DNA from 2 places in the Gordonia sp. NPDC003425 genome. Region 2 is predicted to be linked to the other one. Evidence: riboswitches for the same ligand, from Rfam matches in the RefSeq annotation. Region 2 holds a riboswitch; the other holds the start of a gene.
The links. Region 2 has a riboswitch for S-adenosylmethionine ahead of ACWDTD_RS09380 (aminotransferase class V-fold PLP-dependent enzyme). Riboswitches for the same ligand answer to the same signal wherever they lie in the genome.
Positions count from the first base shown of each region.

Region 1: it holds a riboswitch for S-adenosylmethionine, as region 2 does, so the genes downstream of both, ACWDTD_RS05750 (bifunctional o-acetylhomoserine/o-acetylserine sulfhydrylase) here and ACWDTD_RS09380 (aminotransferase class V-fold PLP-dependent enzyme) in region 2, are expected to answer to the same signal.

Region 1 is NZ_JBSFQI010000003.1:202,372-210,067, reverse strand. It holds gene ACWDTD_RS05775 (serine/threonine dehydratase) at 1-623, opposite strand, end outside; gene ACWDTD_RS05770 (bifunctional methylenetetrahydrofolate dehydrogenase/methenyltetrahydrofolate cyclohydrolase) at 705-1,580, shown strand; gene ACWDTD_RS05765 (DUF3017 domain-containing protein) at 1,577-1,900, shown strand; gene ACWDTD_RS05760 (hypothetical protein) at 2,072-3,511, shown strand; gene metX (homoserine O-acetyltransferase MetX) at 3,530-4,678, opposite strand; gene ACWDTD_RS05750 (bifunctional o-acetylhomoserine/o-acetylserine sulfhydrylase) at 4,707-6,050, opposite strand; SAM riboswitch class IV at 6,112-6,234, opposite strand; partial or broken gene ACWDTD_RS05745 (cutinase family protein) at 6,466-7,696, shown strand, end outside.
Region 2 is NZ_JBSFQI010000006.1:72,481-80,176, reverse strand. It holds gene ACWDTD_RS09385 (hypothetical protein) at 44-481, opposite strand; gene ACWDTD_RS09380 (aminotransferase class V-fold PLP-dependent enzyme) at 478-1,788, opposite strand; SAM riboswitch class IV at 1,805-1,918, opposite strand; gene ACWDTD_RS09375 (isochorismate synthase) at 2,010-3,158, shown strand; gene ACWDTD_RS09370 (serine/threonine-protein kinase) at 3,191-5,602, shown strand; gene ACWDTD_RS09365 (O-succinylhomoserine sulfhydrylase) at 5,654-6,853, opposite strand; gene ACWDTD_RS09360 (rhodanese-like domain-containing protein) at 6,850-7,263, opposite strand; gene ACWDTD_RS09355 (Rv0361 family membrane protein) at 7,260-7,696, opposite strand, start outside.

The sequences.
Region 1 (7,696 bases), on a different contig from region 2:
TCGGCACCGATCAGCCGGTCGCCGGGGCGCATCTCGGCCGCGAGTCCGCCGAGCAATCCGCCGCCGCCCACGCACACGACGGTGGTCAGCGGCCCGTCGACCTCCTCGCGGAGCTCGGCGCCGATCGTGCCGGCGCCGGCGACCACGTCGGGCAGATCGTAGGCGTGCAGCAGCAGCGCGCCGGTCTCCTCGGCCCGCGCCGCGGCGTGATCGGCGGCGTCCTGATAGATCTGTCCCACCAGATGGACGTCGGCCCCCAACGCCCGCAGCGCCGCCACCTTCACCGATGGGGCCGTCTCGGGCACCACGACGGTGCAGTGGGTGCGGGCGATACGCGCCGCCCATGCGGCACCGATCGCGGCGTTGCCGCCGGAGGCCACCATTACACCCGTGTCGCCCAAGATCCCCTGCTCGCGCGCGTGAAGTACCGCATTGACGCTTCCGCGCGGCTTGAAGCAGCCGCCGAGCTGCGTGAACTCGAGTTTGAACACCACGTCCACCGGGCCGGAAGGCGTGTCGATTCCGGTGCGCAGGATCGGCGTGCGACGCAGATGGCCGTCGATTCTCGCCCGCGCGGCCGTGACGTCCCCGGGCGAGATCGCGGAGACTGCCTGACCCGACATGGACGCACTGTATCCCGCGGCGGGGTTGCGGTCGGATCGGCCACCTCCCGGATGGAACCCTCAGAATGGAACAATAGACGGGTGAGTGCGATACGACTCGATGGCAAGCTGACCCGCGACGAGATCTTCGCCGACCTCCGCGAGCGGGTCGACGCACTACGTATGGCTGGTGTGATGCCCGGCCTGGGCACCATCCTGGTCGGCGACGATCCGGGTTCACACTCGTATGTGAAGGGCAAGCACTCCGATTGCGCCAAGATCGGCATCGCGTCGATCCGCAAAGATCTGCCCGCCGACGCCACCACCGCAGACCTCAACGCCGCGATCGACGAACTCAACGCCGACCCGGGCTGCACGGGCTACATCGTGCAACTCCCGCTGCCGCGGCACCTCGACGAGAACGCCGCCCTCGAGCGCATCGATCCTGCCAAGGACGCCGACGGCCTGCATCCGATCAACCTGGGCCGCCTTGTGCTGGGCAAGGAGTCGACGCTCCCGTGTACGCCGCGCGGGGTGATCCACCTGCTGCGCCGCTACGACATCCCGCTCGCGGGGGCGCGCGTCACGGTGGTGGGCCGTGGGGTCACCATCGGCCGGCCCATCGGCCTGCTCCTCACCCGCCGCAGCGAGAACGCCACGGTCACCCTGTGCCACACCGGAACCCGGGACCTCGCCGCCGAGGTGTCGCGCGCCGACATCGTGATCGCCGCCGCCGGCGTACCGCATCTCGTCACCGCCGACATGGTCAAGCCCGGTGCGGCTGTGATCGACGTGGGTGTCAGCCGTACCGCCGACGGTCTGGTCGGCGACGTGGCGCCCGACGTGTGGGACGTCGCCGGGTACGTCTCGCCGAATCCGGGCGGGGTCGGCCCGTTGACCCGCGCATTCTTGCTGGTGAACGTGATCGAACGCGCCGAGGCGCAGCTGGCGGAATCGGCTCAGGGTGCGGCCCGGTGAGTGCCGCCACCGACGCCCGCGTGGCGCAGTTGCGCCGGGCACGGCGTGTGCGCCGGTACCTCGTGCAGATCCCCTACCTGCTGGTCATGCTGGGCGTGGTGGTCGCCGCGGCGCTGGTGCTGTTCGACCGATGGCGTCGCGGCGCCTTCGTCTTCGGTTCCGCACTCGTTCTCGGGTCGTTGCTGCGGGCCCTGCTGCCCACGTCCCGGGTAGGGTTGCTGCAGGTCCGGGGACGGGCTTTCGACGTCTTCTGCTTGGCGTCGGTCGGCGGGGTGATGCTCTGGCTGGCCACGTCGATCGACCCGTTGGGCACAGATTGATTACGGTGGCCAACGACTTGTGACCCGGCCCGGCCGGGTCCGAGGCGCCACCACACAGCACACAACCAGCACATACACGAGGACGGCAGGGGACCCATCACTTCGACGTTCGAGACCGGAGACCACACCACCGACGAGATGACGTCGTTGGGTGTGTCCGCAGGTCAGGGGATGATTCATTACGTCCTGCTGACCCGGGACGCCGCTGGTCGCAACGTGGTCGACTCCCGGGTCATCGAGGTGGACCGCAGCGACGGGCTCGACGAGGTCGGGCGCGTCAACGCTGGTATCGACCTCGTGCTCGACGCGGCGCGTGAACGTGGACACAGCGTGGGGCCCATCGGGGTGGCCGCGCGGGAGGGAATGCGCCACCGCACGTCGCGGTGGGGAGGGTCGGGCACGCGGCGCCAGGTGCAGTTGGTCTCCGAGGAGGCGGCCGTTGTCGCCTATCTGACCGGCACCGGTCAGATCGACCGTTACCGCACCGTCGTGGTGGCCGATTGCGGCGACACGGGCATGAGCCTGTACACCGTGCGGACATCGGACAGCGCGATCTCGGGGTTCGAGCGAACCGATGTGCTCGGCGGTCGTCTACTCGACGACGCCATCGCCGACCATCTCGCCGATGCGCGACCGGACGTCGGGCAACGGCTGACCGCGCGGTCCGACCGCACCGCGCTGTTGCGTGCGGCGCGGATGTCCAAGGAGGAGGCCGGGGGTGTAGCCCCGCTCGAATCCGTTGCGCGGGTGACTGATTCGGATACCGACGGTCGGCTCTTCATCACCCCCGCCGACGTGGAGTCAGCGGCGCGCCCACTCATCGAACGGGCACGCGAAGTGCTCGGACGCTACTTGTCGGAGCACCCCGCCGAGGCCGTCGTACTCGTCGGTGGCCTCGCCAATCTGGACGTGCTGCGCGACATGGTGCCGGCCGATGAGCCGTCAGCCGCCGACATCGTCGCGCCGTCGGATCCGGAATTGGTCGCCGCGACCGGCGCGGCGATGCTTGCCCGCCAGGGTGCGCAGGCGCCGTCGCGTCTGGCGTTCCTCGGCGGCAATCGTCGCCGCCGGTGGCTCTCGCCGGTTCCGATCGCGGTTGCGGCGGCGATCGTGGCCGCGGTGGTGATGGCTGCCTACGCGATGGACAGTGCCCTCACCGGACAGAGCAGACCGGTGCTGCCGGCCAGTACCTCGGTGGCGGCGACGACGGATGTCACCACCACCGAGGCGGTCACCTCCCGGGGTACTGCCGAGGCGCCGAGTCCGATTCCGCAGACCACCGAGACCCCGTGGCTGCAGCGCGACGAGGCCGGTCCCCGATGGGCGACCACCGAGCTGCCGCCCACCACCTCGGTGGCAACGCGGACATTGTCGGCGACGTCGCGGCCGGTGGTCCCCGAAACCTCGACGCCGCCGCCCACCACCACGCGCCCGACATTGCCACTGCCACCGGGCATTTCGATACCGCCCGATCTGCTGCCGCCGAATCTTCGGCCGTCGCGACCCTCCACGCCGCCGTCGACCTCTCCCACGCCGCGGCAGCCACCGCGCGACGACGCCCCGTCGACCACGACGACAACGCCGATGGCCGGACTGCTGCCACCGCCGTGATGGGCCGCTGCGGCCGCGCTATCGCCGCGCCAGCGCCACCGTACGTTTGAGTAGGTCGCTGATCGCGTCGAACTCGGTGAGGAATCCGTCGTGACCGTTGTCGGAATGCACCACCTGCAGGCCACCGATGCAGTTGCCGAGCTCCTCGGCGAGCTCCACCTGTAACCGCAACGGGTACAGGCGATCCGAGTCGATACCGCCGACGATCACCGGTACCCGGCAACCATTGAGGGCGGCCTTGACGCCGCCGCGTCCGCGTCCGACGTCGTGGTGGTTGAGTACCTCCGACAGCACGACGTAGCTGCCGGGATCAAAACGTTCGACGAGCTTGTCCGCCTGGTGCTCGAGGTAGCTCTGCACCGCGTAGCGGCCACCGCGCAACGGCTTCTCGTCGCCCTGGGGGTTGTTGGCGAAACGCTCGTCGAGTTCGGCCTCGCTCCGATAGGTGAGGTGGGCGATGCGTCGTGCCACACCCATGCCGGCGGTCGGCGTGTGCCCGGTGCCGTGGTAATCGCCGCCCTGCCACTGGGAATCGGAGGTGATCGCGGCGATCTGGGTGGTCTGGGTGCCGATCTGGTCGGCGGTCGCGCGGGCACCGACGGCCAGCACGAGTGCGCTGCGCACCCGCTCGGGGTATTCGATGATCCACTCGAGTGCGCGCGCACCGCCCATCGAACCGCCGAGCACCGCCCCGACCTCACGTATGCCGAGGCGATCCATCAGGGCCACCTCCGCCCGCACCTGGTCGAGGACGGTGATCTGCGGGAAACGTGAACCCCACGGTCTCCCTTGGGAATCCAGCGACGCCGGCCCCGTCGACCCGCGACATCCGCCGAGCACGTTCGCGGAGATCACACACCACTCGTCGGTGTCGATCGCACGTCCGGGTCCGACGAGTCCGTCCCACCAGCCCGGGGTGGGATGGTCGTCGTCGGCCGGACCGGTGACGTGCGAGTCGCCGGTGAGCGCGTGTAGCGCGAGGATCACGTTGTCCCGCGCGGGCGACAACCGTCCCCAACGCTGGAATGCGAGCGTCACGTTGTCGATGCGCGCACCACTGTCGAGTGGCATCGACCCGAGACGTGCGCTGAGCATCTGCCCGTCCGGGACGTTCTCCCAGTCGGGCTGCTCGGCGGTATCCGTCTGCGGGTCGATGCTCACCGACACGAGTTACCTCGCTCCTGTCCTGATCGTGTTATTGCGCTGCGCGGAAGCCGCGGTCGAGGTCGGCGAGGATGTCGTCGATACCTTCGACGCCGACGGCCAACCGCACCAGGCCGGGGGTCACACCGGCCGCCAGTTGCTCCTCGGGGGTGAGCTGGCTGTGCGTGGTCGATGCGGGGTGGATCACCAGCGACCGCACGTCCCCGATGTTGGCGACATGGCTGTGCAGCGTCAGCGCCTCGACGAAGCGCTTACCGGCGTCGACGCCGCCGACGATCTCGAATCCGATCACCGCGCCCTGCCCCTTGGGGGCCAGCTTCTGGCCGCGCTCGTACCACCGCGACGACGGCAGGCCCGCATACGCGACGGATTCCACCTGGGCGTGGTCGTTCAGGTACTCAGCCACCCGTTGTGCGTTGGCCACGTGACGCTCGACGCGAAGACTCAAGGTCTCGAGTCCCTGGGCGAGCAGGAACGCGTTGAACGGGGAGATCGCCGCGCCCGTGTCGCGCAGCAGTTGCACGCGGGCCTTCAACGCGTACGCGGGTGCGCCGAGATCGGCGAACACCGCACCGTGATAGCTCGGGTCGGGCGTGGTGAACCCCGGGAACAGATCCTTCCCGTCACGTTGCACGCGCCAGTCGAAGGTGCCGCCGTCGACGATCACGCCGCCGATCGCGGTGCCGTGTCCGCCGATGTACTTGGTGGCCGAGTGCACGACGATGTCGGCGCCGTGGGCCAGCGGATTGAGCAGGTACGGCGTGGCGACGGTGTTGTCGACGATGAGCGGAACGCCGTTGCGGTGCGCCACCTCGGAGATGCCCTCGATGTCGAGGATCTCGTTGTCGGGGTTGGAGATCGACTCACCGTAGAACGCCCGGGTGTTGTCGCGGACGGCGGCCTGCCACGAGTCGAGGTCCTCCGGGTCGTCGACGAAGCTCACCTCGACGCCCAGCTTGGGCAGCGTGTAGTGGAACAGGTTGTAGGTGCCGCCGTAGAGGCGGGGGCTGGAGACGACGTGTCCGCCGTTCTCGACGATGTTGAGGATCGCGTAGGTCTCCGCCGCCTGGCCCGACGCCACCAGCAGGGCCGCGACGCCACCTTCGAGTGCGGCCAGGCGCTGCTCCACGACGTCCTGCGTCGGGTTCATGATGCGCGTGTAGATGTTGCCCGGCTCGGCGAGCGCAAAGAGGTTCGCGGCGTGTGCGGTGTCGTTGAAGGTGTACGACGTGGTCTGGTAGATCGGCAGTGCCCGCGCATTGGTGGTGGCATCGGAGCTCTGGCCGGCGTGGATCTGCTTGGTCTCGAAACTCCAGGAAGCCGTCGGGTCCTGTTCGGCGATGTTCTCGTTGCCACTGTTGGCTACGTCAGACATGGGTATAGATCACTTTCTGCGGTCGGCAGGGCACGGTGACCCTGTTGGGGTCCGACCTTCGGACCCGCGCTTGCCGGGGAGGCCTGTGCGGCCGTCCCACAACCCGGTCATCACCCGGAGCACCCCACCGCGGTTGGAGGGTTGCCGATCAGCAAGCCGGGGCTTCACGCTGATGCTCATGACCTGGCGTCAAGGATATAACACGGACGCAACATGGTGAGAACCCTCTGACGCAGCCTGGTTTCACCGGTGGACATCGGGCAGGTGAGAGCGGTGCGACTGCGCGCGTGATGTCGTCCGATCGGGCCAATCGCGGCGGATTCAGGCGTTATCTGCGGTATTGAATCATCGCGTCGACATGGCGGATCTAGAATGGATTCGATGCCTGTGGGCAGTTGAGGGTGAGGAAGCGATGATGAGCGCCGTGGGTCTCCGTAAGACATTCACCGTGATGGCCTTGATCGGGACCGCGGCCATCATGGCCGTGCTTCTGGCGCTCGGTCAGACCTTCGGTGCGGGGGTGGCCCGGGCCGAGGATTCCGCGGATTGCGGCAACGGTGCGCTGGTGTTGGTCGGCGGCACGTGGGACCCGAATGCGGGGTTGCTCGAGGGTGTCGTGAATCAGCGTGACCCCGACGACTTCACCAAGAAGAAGTACGACGGTTACAAGGTCGAGCCAGTTAAATACCCGGCGACGATCTGGCCACTGGGCGCATTCGGCTTCGACAACAGCCAGGCGCAGGGTGAGCAGGCCACCTTGTCGACGGTGTCGAGCTACCAGTCGCGCTGCCCGGGATCCCCCGTCGTCATCGTCGGCTACTCACAGGGCGCGGGGATCGCCGGCGACGCGCTCACCATCATCGGCACCGACACGACCGGTACATACGACAAGAGCACGGTGTCGGGCCTGCTCTACTCCGATCCGCGACAAGCCGGAACCCTCTACGGCGAGGGGATCGAACTCGTGCTCGTCGGTGTCATCCCGGGACTGACGATGGCCGGAGCGCGCGCCGACGACGACTTCGGCGGACTGCCGGTCACCACAGTGTGTTTTTCCGGTGACCCGATCTGCGATCTCCCCGACCCGCTGCACGATCCCATCGGCGCTCTCGACGGGCTCGCGGGTTATTGGGTGAAGCACGGCCTGTACCCGCTGTACATGTATCTGCCGCCGGTCAACGGCTGGCTGTGGGATGCATGGGGCAAGAAGCGCCTCCAGTGTTCCACCGCAGATGGAACGTCGACCAGCACGTGCGTGCTGGTGGTGCCGTCGTCGGCGGCGATCCTGACGCAGGAGTTCGTCGACAAGATCGGCCTCAACTGGACCGTCCCGGACCTCCTGAAGTACCGGCTGGTGTTGCCGGATATCTTCGGCATCCAGCTCAGCACCTTCCAACCGCCGATCCGGTTCGCGATGGGCTGGTTGCCGCAGCTGCCGCAACTCGGCTACGGCGGCTATCTGCCCGATCTGTACGCCTTCCAGAACACGGTGGTCGGCCTGTTCACCTGGAATCCCGAGTTGTGGGGTGAGGGAGTCGCCGCGCTCAAGGCCAGCGGGAAGAGCATCGTGCTGATGCCGGTGAACAAGCTGTCGTATTGGGCGTCGGTGATCGCGGGGTTGCCCCCGGTGGCACCGGGACCGGCAT
Region 2 (7,696 bases):
GACGGCTCGACCCGAACTGCGCATCGGCAGCGCCAGGCCCGGTTCAGGCGGCTCGCCCGAGTGCGAACTGCGGCAACACCTCGGCGCGCACCCGGTGCTCGGTGGCCGAGCCGTCGATCGGCACGATGATCACGGCGTCGGCCACCTCCGCGGCGTAGATGTCGCGGATCAGGGTCGACAAGCCATGCGGGGTGCCCACGTAGCGCACCGTGCGCGGGTCACCCACCCCGCTCGCCACCACCGACGCCCGCGCCGACGACGGGTGCGGTGCGATCGCCACCTCCACCTCCAACGCCACCGCGAAGCTCGCGGTGTCGCGGGTGCCCGCACGCAGCAGCGATCGGGTGCGTTGCGCCTCGCGCAGCGTCGCACGTCGCACCACGATCGGCAACGACGCGGCGCCCGCGTCACCGGCGAGAGCCACGGCCAGCGCCGGACGACCGATGCTGATCTGCCCGGTCACGGTCGATTCGATGGTCATGGCTGCACCTCTCGGTTGTCGGGGTCGCTCAGGGATCGCAGGGCGTCGAGCAAGCGGTCGATGTCGGCCGACCCGGTGCCCAGCCCGAAGCTGGCGCGCACGGCGCCGTCGGGGTGTCCGAGCCGATCGAGCAGTGGATGCGCGCAGAACTTTCCGTCGCGAACCCCGATGCCGTGATGATCGCTGAGGTATTCGGCCACCGCGCGCGGCGAGTGACCGCACACCGAGAACCCGGCGATGCCGACCCGTTCGGTCGCGTCGGAGAACACGCGCAGCGGAGTGACGCCGTCGATGCCGGCCAGACCTTCGTCGAGCCGTGCACACAGCTCGTGCTCGTGCACGCCGATCAGCTCGTGGCCGAGTTCGGTGATGGCGGTGCAGGCGGCCGCGATCGCGATGGCGCCCAACACATTCGGCGAACCGGCCTCATGCCGTGCCGCGCCGGTGTGCCACACCGTGGAGGTGCAGTTGTCGGTGCCGGCGGCGTCGACGATGCCGACATCGGCGGTGGCCCCACCCCCGGCGAGGTAGGGGTCGGCGGCATCGAGCCAGTCGTGGCGGCCGATCAGCACGCCCGCGCCGAAGGGCGCGTACAGCTTGTGGCCGGAGAACACCAGATAGTCGATGCCGTGGCTGACCAACGACACCGCACGGTGCGCCACGAGTTGCGCCCCATCGACCAGGATGCGTGCACCGTGGCGGTGCGCGATCGCGGCCAGCCGCCCGATCGGCAGCACCTCACCGGTCACGTTGGACGCCGCGGTCACCGCCAGCAGCGCAGCCGGTTGGGCGGCGAGTTCGCAGTCGATCGCCGTCAAAGTGGCCTCGATCGTGGGCCGCGACGACACGATGCGGGTGCTGCCCCGTTCCCGCGACACCCAGGGCAGCAGGTTCGCGTGATGTTCGATGTCGAGGACCACCACGTCGCCGGGAGTGACGTGCGCCGCGAGGTTGATGGCGTCGGTGGTGTTGCGGGTGAACACCACGGTGTCGTCCACCCGGCCCCGCACGAAGCGGCGCACCACCTCGCGAGCCTCCTCGTAGCGCCGGGTGGTGACCTGCGAGAGGTGACCGGCGCCGCGGTGCACGCTGGCGTAGCCGTGCAGCGCCTCGGTCACCGCGTCGGCGACGGCCCGCAGGGCGGGGGCGCTGGCGGCGTAATCGAGGTTGGCGTAGCGCACTTCGGTGCCGTCGGCGAGGGGTGCGGTGTGTCCGGCACCGGTCACCTCGGCCAGCGGCGTGATCGTCGTTCCGGCGCAGGCCGGGGCGGGGTGCGTAACGGTGGGGCTGGTGAGCACAGCAGTCATCGAGAGATCTCCTTGGAATCCACGCTTGCCGTACCCACTTCGGATACGGCCGGGTCGTCACCCGGAGCACCCCACCGCGGAGGAGGGTTGCCGGCCAGCAAGCCGGGGCTTGTCGCTGGCGCTCATGACCTGCACCAAGAATCGCCGATGCGGCGTCGGGGTGTCAATTTTCACCCAGCGTGCGCGCAATTCGAGGTCGCCGCCTCGGTAGCGTGAGATCCATGTCCGACCCCGCCGACGACGACGTCCTCCCCGAGGCCCCGCATCCCTCCGAGGTCTTCGTGCTGTCGCGGCCGCATGGCACGGTGCGTGCGGCCGGGGCGTCGGAGGGATTCACCGACGCCGCAGAGGCGGCCGACGCACTGCGCGGCGGCCGGGTGGGCGCGATCACCGGTGCCATCCCGTTCGATGCCGCCGACACGGCGGCGCTGCTGGTGCCCGAGACCATTCGGCACACCTCCACCCCGCTGCGCGGCCGGCCGGCGACGCCGCATCGGGTGGTGCGCTCGCTACTCGTCCCCGCCCCCGACACCCATCGCGCTCGGGTCGCCGGTGCCATCGACGCCATCGACATCGGCGAACTCGACAAGGTGGTGTTGGCACGGTCGATGGAGATGACGGTGGAACCGCCGGTCGTCGTCGCCGACCTGCTCGCCGCATTCGCGCACGGCAACGCCGACCACAACGCGTTCGCCGTGGACGTCGGCGTCAATGCCGAGGCCGACCGCACCGCACGCTGGCTTCTGGGCGCCAGCCCGGAAGTGTTGCTGCGCAAGCAGGGACTCGAGGTCACCTGCCGCCCCTACGCGGGCTCGGCGTCGCGGTCGGCGGACCCGGCGGCCGATCGCGCCGCCGGACACGCACTGCTGGGTTCGGAGAAGGACCGCGCCGAGCACGCCTTTGTCGTCGACCATGTCCGCGACGTCCTCGAGTCCGTCTGCCGCGACCTCGCGGTACCCGACGAGCCGGTGCTCACCGCGACCGGCGAGGTGTGGCATCTGAGCACCCCGATCCGCGGCACGCTGGCCGACCCCACGATCACCGCACTCGATCTGGCCCTGTTGCTCAGCCCGACCCCCGCCGTCTGCGGCACTCCGGAAGCCGCTGCGGCACAATTCATCTCGACGCACGAAGAGCCCCGCGGACTGTACGCGGGCGCCGTCGGCTGGTGCGGCGCGGCCGGCGACGGCGAGTGGATGGTCACCATCAGATGCCTCGAACTCTCCGAGGACCTCCGGCACGTACGGACCTGGGCGGGTGGCGGCATCGTCGCGGGGTCCGACCCGCAGAACGAATTCGACGAGACCTCGGTGAAACTGTCGACCGTGCTCAATGCCCTCGGCGTCGGCGACCTCCCTCCCGCCCGCTAGATTGTCGGGGACCACCCGAGGAGGATTCTGTAGTGCTGCAACCGGGCGCTGTGTTCGCCGGATACACCATCGAACGACTCCTCGGCGCCGGCGGCATGGGCGAGGTCTACGTGGCCCGCCACCCCCGACTACCCCGCTCCGACGCACTCAAAGTCCTCAACCCCCGATACGCCACCGACCCCGCCTTCCGCCGCCGCTTCGAACGCGAAGCCGACACCGTCGCCACCCTCAACCACCCCAACATCGTCGCCGTCCACGACCGCGGCGACACCGACGGCCACCTCTGGATCGCCCTGCAACTCATCGACGGCACCGACGTCGACCACATCCTGCGCACCCACGGCCCCCTCCCGGCCCACGAAACCGCCCGCATCACCGCCGACGTCGCCGCCGCCCTCGACCACGCCGCCGACAACGGCCTCGTCCACCGCGACGTCAAACCCGCCAACATCCTCATCAGCCGCACCGGACACGTCCTACTCACCGACTTCGGCATCGCCCGCACCGGCACCGACAACACCCAACTCACCGCCGCCGGCACCACCATCGGCACCCTCGACTACGCCTCCCCCGAACAACTACGCGGCCTCGCCCTCGACGGCCGATCCGACCAATACTCCCTGGCCTGCACCGCCTACCACCTCCTCACCGGACACCCACCCCACACCGACACCAACGCCGTCGCCGTCATCGCCCGACACCTCGAAAAACCACTCCCCAGCCTGCGCACCGACCGCCCCGACCTATCCCCCACCGTCGACGACGTCCTGGCCACCGCCACCGACAAAAATCCCGCCAACCGCTACCCCACCACCACCGCATTCGCCACCGCCCTCACAACAGCACTCACCGCACCGGCACCCGCAGCCGACACATCAGCCACCGTCGCCCGCACCACCGCCGCGCAACCGCGACATCAGCCGCAGCCACCACCACACCCCGTGCCGCCGAACCCGCATTACGCGCCGACCGTCGCAGGCCGCGCCACCCCACCCCCGGCACACCAGCCCCCGCCGGGATCCGCGCCGCGACCACCTTTCGCCGGGCCGCAACCACCTGTTCAGAAGAGTCACAAGAAGTGGTGGCTCGTCGGCGGTGCGGCAGCATTGGTGGTCGTCATCGCCGCCGCCACCGGGGTGTACTTCGTTGTCAGGCCGCACAAGGCCCCACCCGACCCCGCCATACCCGTTGCCGAGGCCACCACGCTCGAGCGCACCGCGGCGACTCCGCTGAGCGCATCGCTGGAGCATAAACCGGACAAATCACTGTGGACGTACACCCCGCCGCCGGGCTCGCCGAGCAGCGGGTTCGCCGGGGGCAGCGCGAAATATGTGCTGAATTGGCGCTTGTCGCCCGCCCCGCAGCAAGCCGAACTCCTCGACATCATCGACGCCGACTCGGGCAAGCTCGCACGATCGGTCGATCTCACCGGCACCGGCGGCTACGGCGCCCCCGAATGCGCGATCGATGTCCCGGGAACCCACGCCGCCTGCCCGGGCACGTCGGCGGTCGTGTTCGTCGACCTCGACCGGGGCGCGGTGACCGGTCGGCTCACCGACGCCCATGATCCCGTACCCGCCGACAACGGTTTCGTGCTCACCGCCACCACCAACCCGGCCCCGCCGTCGTCGACGCTCTCCGACATCGTCAGCGTCGACGCCGCCGGTCGCCAGCGGTGGCGCGCCAGCACCAGTGCCACCCCCACACCCGTATCGGGCGGCGGCGTGGTGACCATCACCACCTCGCGCGACGAGTCCGACCCGTTCTCCAAGGACCGCACCGACTGGCGCCGCGTCTCCGACGGGAAGGTGCTGCACACCATCGACGCCGGACCCGACGCCGTGCCCCCATGGGCGCCGTATGTGGGGGGCTTCATGGTCCCCGGCGCCGGGCACGCCGAGTTTTACGACCTCAACGGCACCCGCACGGCGGTCAGCCCCAACGGCTGGACATCGTCGCAGGTCGGCGTGGCCGGGGGTGGCATCCTGCGGGGAACGGATACGCCGTGGTTGACCAGTCTTCCCGTGGTGGTACGCAAGGGTTCGTTCGACGCGCTGGGCGTGGGAACGGCCGACTTCGGCGTCGTCAATCCCGCCACCGGCCACATTCTGTGGCAGGGTCTGGTGAACGGCGGACTACCGCCGTCGGTCACCGGCACCGGAACGGCGTTCATGGTCAGCAACACGTTCGCCACGGAGTCCCATGCGCAAGCGTTCGGTGACTCCTATGCCGGGTCGGTGTCGCCGCACGGGTCGGTCCCCAGCGAGCCGAGGGTGTTCGCGAGCGACGGGACGCGTGCACTGATCGGTTCCACCTTCGGCGAGGACGGCGATCTGCTGGCACTGGCCCCCGGAAACGGCGACATCCTCTGGCGGTGGCAGACCAACGGCACCGTCGAGTCCTACGGCGGCAAGGTCTACGTGGGTCTGCACCGCATCATCTGATGCACCACCCAATTCCGTTGTGTGCGCACCGAATCGGGCATCAACGGGGCGTCATCCCAGGGCCTGGTCCAGATCGGCCAGCAGGTCGTCGACCCCTTCGAGTCCCACCGACAGGCGCACCACCGCGTCGGTGAGTCCGATGGCCGCGCGGCCGTCGGGTCCCATCGCACGGTGCGTGGTGGTGGCGGGGTGGGTGATGAGCGACTTCGAATCGCCGAGGTTGTTGGAGATGTCGATGACGCGCAGCGCGTTGAGTACTTCGAAGGCGCGCTTCTTGCCGTCGACGCCGTCGTGGTCGTTGAGTTCGAAGGTCACCACGGTGCCGCCGCCCGACATCTGCTCACGGGCCAGCGCGTACTGCGGATGTGACTGCAGGAACGGGTATTTCGTCCATCGCACGCGTGGATCGGCTTCCAGGAACTCGGCAATACGCAGCGCCGAGGACACCGATGCGTCCACTCGCAGGCGCAGCGTCTCCAGACCCTTGAGCAGTGTCCAGGCGTTGAACGGACTCATGGCCGGGCCGGTGTGGCGCATCAGGGTCTGCACCGGGCCGTCGATGAACTCCTTGGTGCCCAGCACCGCACCGCCCATCACCCGGCCCTGCCCGTCGATGTGTTTGGTGCCCGAATACACCACCACGTCGGCCCCCAGATCAAAGCCGCGCTGCAGCAGTGGGGTGGCGAACACGTTGTCCAGCACCACTTTCGCACCTGCGGCATGCGCGAGTTCGGACACTCTGGCCACGTCGACGAGGGTTTGCATCGGATTCGACGGCGTCTCGAAGAACACCGCGTCGGCCGGGGTGGCGAGCGCCTGCTCCCACTGATCGAGATCTTCACCGTCGACGAAGTCGGTGTGCACACCCCATCGGGGCAGGATCTCGTTGGCCACCACGAAACAGGAGCCGAACAGGCTGCGCGCCGCGACGAGTCGGTCTCCGGCCTTGAGGAGCGCACCGAGCGCGACGAACACCGCGGCCATCCCGCTGGCGGTGGCGAAGCAGGCCTCGCCGCCGTCGATCAGGCGCAGCCGTTCCTGGAACATCTCGACCGTCGGATTGCCGTAACGGGAGTAGACGAACCGCTCGTCCTCACCGGTGAAGGCACGCTCGGCGGCCTCGGCCGAGTCGTAGACGTAGCCGGAGGTGAGGTACAAGGCCTCCGACGTCTCGAAGAAGCCCGACCGCGCCAGGCCGCCGCGCACGGCGAGCGTGTCCGCGGATACGCCCTCGGGTAGTTCGCCGCTCACGACTGCCGCCACGGCAGATCGAGGGCACGCCACCCCACCGCGCCGCGGTGATCGTTCTCGTCGAGCGCCCCTTCGAATCCGTCGAGCACGTTATACGCCTTGGCGATCCCCGCCGCGGTGGCCGCCTCGGCGGCGCCGATCGACCGGTGACCCGATCGGCACAGAAAGATCACCTCGTTGTTGTCGGTGATGCCGGCGTCGCGCAACTCGGCCACAAACGCCTCGTTGGGGGTGCCCTCGGGAAAGGTGGTCCACTCGACGAAGACCGTCTGCTTCTCGATGATCTCCAGGTCCGGGACGCCGACAAACGACCATTCCGCTCGGGTGCGACAGTCCACCAGCACCGTGTTGGGATCGTTCTCGAGCTTCTCCCACGCCTGCAGCGGGGTCAGATCGCCGGCATAGGTCATGCCTTGCACACCTTCCAGTCTCCGTTGTCCTTCACCACGACGACGCTGGTCACCTGCGTCCGATCGGGGGACTTGTCGAAATGCCAATGTACTCGCGCGGTGGCCCGGTCACCGGTGACGGTCACGTCGGTGATCTCCGGAATCACGATGCGCCCGTTGGTCTCCACCGACTTCCGGTTCTGTGCGACGAACTCGGCTTCGGGCAGGATCGCCCCCGACGTCACATCGGTCGCGCACGTCGCGGCCTTGTACTTGCCGTAGTCGACGTTGTTGCGCGCGGTGTAGACGTCGTTGATCGCGAACTGCACCTGGGCCGAATCGCTCGCCCGGTCTTCGGCCGGTCGCAGCACGTTCGACAGCACCACCCCGAGGATCGCGGCCACCACCACGATCAGCGCCACCCAGAACGGCCACGCGTCCTTCCACGACTTCG